2 regions of the Cronobacter universalis NCTC 9529 genome follow, and region 2 is predicted to be linked to the other one. Evidence: predicted binding sites of a transcription regulator. Region 2 holds the regulator's gene; the other holds the start of a gene.
The links. Region 2 encodes LexA, which represses DNA repair genes until DNA is damaged. Its sites were predicted from a motif close to TNCTGTATGTACATACAGNA; they were not measured.
Positions count from the first base shown of each region.

Region 1: metR (HTH-type transcriptional regulator MetR) is a predicted target of LexA. The motif match lies at 1,150-1,169, and genes of this name have one in related genera.

Region 1 covers NZ_CP012257.1:299,669-302,767, reverse strand. Annotated here, with positions in the region: gene metE (5-methyltetrahydropteroyltriglutamate--homocysteine S-methyltransferase) at 1-911, opposite strand, end outside; gene metR (HTH-type transcriptional regulator MetR) at 1,201-2,154, shown strand; gene AFK65_RS01380 (carboxylate/amino acid/amine transporter) at 2,042-2,941, opposite strand; gene yigL (sugar/pyridoxal phosphate phosphatase YigL) at 3,054-3,099, opposite strand, start outside.
Region 2 covers NZ_CP012257.1:3,816,421-3,819,519, reverse strand. Annotated here, with positions in the region: gene plsB (glycerol-3-phosphate 1-O-acyltransferase PlsB) at 1-605, opposite strand, end outside; gene AFK65_RS17580 (diacylglycerol kinase) at 738-1,106, shown strand; gene lexA (transcriptional repressor LexA) at 1,215-1,823, shown strand; gene dinF (MATE family efflux transporter DinF) at 1,949-3,099, shown strand, end outside.

The DNA.
Region 1 (3,099 bases), 790 kb from region 2:
TTCTCGGTGAGATCGGCGCGCCAGACGTTGCGGCCATTGATAACGCCTGCGGAGAGTAACCACTCCTGCGGCAGGCGGCGATGCAGTTCGTTGACATCGTCATGGCCGTGAACCAGATCGACATGCAGCCCCTGCACCGGCAGCGCGGTGATGGTGTCAAGGTTATCGCTCACGCCTTCAAAATAGGTGGTGAGCAGCAGTTTGGTCTGGCCTTTCAGCGCGTCGTAGGCCGGTTTGAACGCGTCCAGCCACGCCTGCGGCAGCTCAAGCACCAGCGCGGGTTCATCAATCTGCACCCACTGGATGCCGCGCTTCGCAAGCTCGGCGATGACCTGCTGGTAGACCGGCAGAATGTCATTGAGCAGGGAAAGGCGGTCAAACTGTTCGCCCTTCACTTTGCCAAGCCACAGGTAAGTGACCGGGCCCAGCAGTACCGGTTTAACGTGATGACCGAGCGCCAGCGCTTCGTCCACTTCATCCAGCAGCTGCGTCCAGGCGAGGCTGAACTGCTGGCCTTTGGTGAATTCCGGCACCATGTAGTGATAGTTGGTGTTAAACCATTTGGTCATTTCGGCGGCGGCGGCGGGTTCGCCGGTCGGCGCGCGGCCACGGCCGATGCGGAACAACGTGTCGATATCCACCGTGCCGTCAGCATTCTGGTGGCGCGCCGGGACGTTGCCGAGCAGCAGGCTGGTGGTGAGCACATGATCGTACCAGGCGAAGTCGCCGACCGGCAGCAGATCGATTCCCGCCGCTTTTTGCTGTTCCCAGTGGCGGGCGCGCAGCTCGCGGCCCACCGCCAGTAATTCTTCACGGGTGCTTTTGCCCGCCCAGTAGCTCTCTTGCGCTTTTTTCAGCTCGCGACGCAGGCCGACGCGGGGAAAACCGAGGGTATGGTTATGGATAGTCATGATGTTCTGCCTCTCTTAAGAATGAATCCCGTGTCAGGAGATGAATCTGTTCGTTTTATCTGCTCGTCTAATTAATTAATCCGTATGTATTTCGGATTTCGGGAAGGCGGCAAGCTGGTGAATCCCCGGGAGCTTACTGAAGTAAGTGACCGGGGTGAGCCAGCACAGCCAACGCACCAGAAATTCGAAAGACGTCGGATTTGGACGTCCAGATGTTTACACATCCATAATTGGCAGTTACTGTATATTCCTCAAGCGCAAATTATTCATGCTGAAGTGAAGGACATTCATGATCGAGATAAAACACCTGCGAACGCTTCAGGCGCTGCGTAATTGCGGCTCACTGGCGGCGGCGGCGGCATCGCTGCATCAGACCCAATCCGCGCTTTCACACCAGTTCAGCGATCTGGAGCAGCGTCTCGGCTTCCGGTTATTCGTGCGTAAGAGCCAGCCGCTGCGCTTCACGCCGCAGGGCGAGATCCTGTTGCAGCTGGCAGCCCAGGTGCTGCCGCAGATAAGCCGCGCGCTGCAGGCCTGCAATGAACCGCAGCAGACCCGCCTGCGTATCGCGATTGAGTGTCATAGCTGTATTCAGTGGCTGGCTCCGGCGCTGGAGGCGTTCCGCGCCCGCTGGCCGCAGGTGGAGATGGATTTCAAATCGGGCGTGACGTTTGATCCGCAGCCTGCGCTGCAACAGGACGAACTGGATCTGGTGCTGACGTCAGACATCCTGCCGCGCAGCGGCCTGCACTATTCGCCGATGTTTGATTTTGAAGTGCGTCTGGTCGTGGCGCCCGATCATCCGCTGGCGACCAAAACGCAGGTGACGCCGGAGGATTTCGCCAGCGAAACCTTGCTGATTTACCCGGTACAGCGCAGTCGTCTCGACGTCTGGCGTCACTTCTTACAGCCGGCGGGCATCAGCCCGACGCTGAAAAGCGTCGATAACACGCTGTTGCTGATCCAGATGGTGTCGGCGCGCATGGGCATCGCCGCGCTGCCGCACTGGGTGGTGGAGAATTTCGAGCGTCAGGGGCTGGTGGTGACGCGCCCGCTGGGCGAGGGATTATGGAGCCGGCTGTACGCTGCGGTGCGCGATGGCGAGCAGCGTCAGCCGGTGACGGAAGCGTTTATTCAGCAGGCGCGTCAGCACGCCTGCGATTCCCTTCCGTTTGTGCGGAGCGCGGCGCGACCCAGCGTCGGTGGACCCACAGAGAAGCCACTATCACCGCTCCCCCAATGATAAAGCTCGGCCAGTGGGGCTGCTGCTGCCAGATGGCGAGGTTAACCAGCAGCCCGGCGGGCACATGCATGTTATTCATGATGCCAAGCGTGCCGGCGTCCACCTGCGTGGCGCCGTAGTTCCACATAAAGTAGCCAAGCCCCGAGGCCGCCACGCCCAGCCACACCAGAATCCCCCATTGCAGGCCGGTGGTCGGCAGTTTTTGCGGGTTGCCGAGCGCGAACCAGGCGATTACCGCCACCACGAACGCGCCGAGATAGAACCACGAAAACGCGCTGTGCTGCGGCATCGGATGCGTCTCCATCAGGCGTTTATAGCCCACCATCCCGATAGCGAAGCTGATATTCGCCAGCTGTACCAGCAGCAGTCCGGTCCAGAAGTGATCGCTCACTTTGTCATAGCGAATAATCGCCGAGCCGATAACCGCAAGCCCGGCGCTTAACGCATAGCCCCAGCGCAGCCGACGGCGGCTCAGCAGATCGTAAATCAGCGTGATATAGAGCGGCGTAAGCACCGTGAACAGCAGAAATTCCTGGACGGTCAGGTAGAGGTACGCTCGGAAGCTGAACAGGTACATCACGCCCAGCTGCAACGCGCCCACCAGCATATAGAGCGCCAGCGTTTTCAGGCTCTGCCCGCGGGTGCGTAAAAACGGCAGGAAGACCAGCGCCGCCAGCCCGACGCGCATCAGCACCGAGAAGGTGCTGTCCACCTGGCCCGCCAGGTATTCGCCAATCAGGCTGAAAGAGAATGCCCACAGGATCGTGGTGATGATGAGTAACGCCACAATGATCATCTCAACAGAAAACAAAGACGGGCATTGTAGCGAAGCTGCTGGTGAAAAGTCGCACTATTTGGTTGACAAGTGGTTAGCGATAAACCACTTGTCACCCTGATGATTAATCCAGAAACAGTTTACGCAGGTAGTGCGGCACGGCGTCTTCG
Region 2 (3,099 bases):
CGCTGGCGGGCGAAATGCATACGCGCCACGCGGGCCAGTTTCTGGGCGATGCGCTTGTCCGTACCGTGTTCGGTCGCCATGCGGCGCAGCGACACCGGCGGCGAGAAACGCACAAAGCTGTCGCGACCAAGCCAGGAGACCGCGAAGAATTTCTGAATGCCGTTCAGCATGCGCAGCGGCGGGTTTTCCTCGCCCTTTTCGCGCCCCGGCGAGCGGCCGAACATGACCGACACCGGCACCATCTGGACGTCGAGATCCGGGTTGCTGCGGTGCAGGTCGAGATAGTTGTGGAACAGCTTGATCGACTCTTCCTTCGGCGTGTAGTAAGTAAACACGCGGGGGCCGCCATGGATAAACACATAGCGCGGCAGTTCGGTGCCGTCGATAACCAGTGGTTCCAGCGGGTCCGGCAGATCGTGCTCCAGGCACTGGGCGCGCAGCGTCAGGAGATCCGCCTTCGAGTTATACGGCAACACATACATGATGGGGCGTGACGTATCGAGCCCAAGTTCGGGGCAGGGCGCCGCCGGGATGGACTTGCTTTTTACCAGCACGCTTAATGGTAAATTAAGTAATTTGTAGTAAATTCGTGGCCAACCGGACATAAACGATGTAAAGCCTCTGGTTAATAATGCAATTGCGGCGCAAGAATATCAGAAACTCCGTAGAATTTCTGTGGTGCTTCTTTATCGAAGCGCATTAGCATTGACGCCTGAATTTAAAAAAGGTTTCTTGTCATGGCCAACAACACCACGGGGTTAACTCGAATTATTAACGCTGCCGGCTATTCCTGGAAGGGATTACGCGCCGCCTGGAAAAATGAAGCCGCATTTCGCCAGGAAGGGGTTGCCGTAATAGCCGCCATTCTTATCGCCTGCTGGCTGGATGTCGACCCGATCACCCGCGTCCTGCTGATTGGCTCCGTGACGCTGGTTATGATCGTTGAGATCCTCAACAGCGCCATCGAAGCGGTCGTTGATCGCATCGGCCCTGAATTTCATGAACTTTCCGGGCGCGCCAAGGATATGGGCTCCGCCGCGGTCCTGCTGTCGATTATCCTCGCGCTGGTCGTGTGGGTCACGCTGCTCTGGCAGCATTTGCGATAAGTTTTCCAGAAATCGCGAAAGAAGCGCTTTTTTAACCGGTTATGGTTTTAAAATCACCTTTAGCTGTATATACTCACAGCATAACTGTATATGCACCCAGGGGGCGGAATGAAAGCATTAACTACCAGGCAACAAGAGGTGTTTGATCTCATTCGGGATCACATCAGCCAGACCGGCATGCCGCCTACGCGTGCGGAAATCGCGCAGCGTCTGGGTTTCCGTTCGCCAAACGCGGCGGAAGAGCACCTCAAAGCGCTGGCGCGCAAAGGGGTTCTTGAGATTGTCTCCGGCGCGTCGCGCGGTATTCGTCTGCTGCAGGAAGAAGAAACCGGCCTGCCGCTTGTAGGGCGCGTCGCGGCAGGTGAGCCGCTGCTGGCCCAGCAACATATCGAAGGCCACTATCAGGTCGATCCTGGCCTGTTTAAGCCGAACGCCGATTTCCTGCTGCGCGTTAGTGGGATGTCGATGAAAGATATCGGGATTATGGACGGCGACCTGTTAGCGGTTCATAAAACGCAGGATGTGCGCAACGGCCAGGTTGTGGTCGCGCGTATTGACGATGAAGTGACGGTAAAACGCCTTAAAAAACAGGGCAATGTCGTTGAGCTGCTGCCAGAGAACAACGAGTTCAAACCGATCGTTGTCGATCTGCGCGAGCATAACTTCTCTATCGAAGGTCTGGCGGTCGGCGTGATCCGTAACGGCGAATGGCTCTGAGGCCTTTCCCGGCTGCCTGACGCCGCATTACCGTAACTGGCCCGCCCCGGTTACGGTAATGACCTCTCCCGTCTGCTAAAGTCTGCATATTTTTTCATCATCGCGTAACGGCATCGGAACGCCATATGCCCTTTCTCACTTCTACCGATAAAGCTCTCTGGCGCCTCGCGCTGCCAATGATTTTCTCCAATATCACCGTGCCGCTGCTGGGCCTGGTGGATACCGCCGTGATTGGCCATCTCGACAGCCCCGTGTATCTGGGAGGCGTCGCGGTTGGCGCAACCGCCACCAGCTTCCTGTTTATGCTGCTGCTGTTCTTACGTATGAGCACCACCGGGTTAACCGCCCAGGCGTTCGGCGCGCGCGATCCGGCGGCGCTGGCCCGCGCGCTGGTGCAGCCCATGGCGCTGGCGCTTATCGCCGGTGTGCTGATTATCGCGCTGCGCGAACCGCTGATTCATCTGGCGCTGCATATTACCGGCGGCAGCGACGCTGTGCTGACGCAGGCCCGGCGGTTTCTGGAGATTCGCTGGCTCAGCGCGCCCGCGTCGCTTGCTAATCTGGTGCTGCTGGGCTGGCTGCTGGGCGTTCAGTACGCCCGCGCGCCGGTTATCCTGCTGGTGGTCGGTAATCTGCTTAATATCGCGCTTGATCTCTGGTTCGTCATGGGGCTTGGCCTTAACGTCCAGGGCGCAGCGCTGGCGACGGCGATAGCGGAATACGCGACGCTTGGCATTGGTCTTATGATGGCGGCCCGCGTGCTGCGCCTGCGCGGCATTACCCCGGCGATGCTGAAAACCGCCTGGCGCGGCGGCGTCGGCAGGCTGCTTAAGCTTAACCGCGACATCATGCTGCGCTCGCTGCTGTTGCAGATCTGCTTTGCCTCCGTCACCGTGTTTGGCGCCCGGCTTGGCAGCGATATTGTCGCCGTTAACGCCATTCTGATGACGCTGTTAACCTTCACGGCTTATGCGCTCGACGGCTTCGCCTACGCGGTGGAAGCGCATGCCGGGCAGGCCTTTGGCGCGCGGGATAAATCGCAACTGCGCAGCGTCTGGCGCGCGGCGTGCCGACAGGCAGGCATGGTCGCGCTGGCGTTCGCGCTGCTGTATGCCGTGGCGGGGCAGTATATTGTGTCGCTGTTAACATCTTTGCCGTCGTTGCAGGCGCTGGCGCAGCCCTATCTCTTCTGGCAGGCGATCCTGCCGGTAGTCGGCGTCTGGTGTTATCTGCTGGACGGCATGTTTATCGGCGCGACGCGCGGGGCGGAGATGCG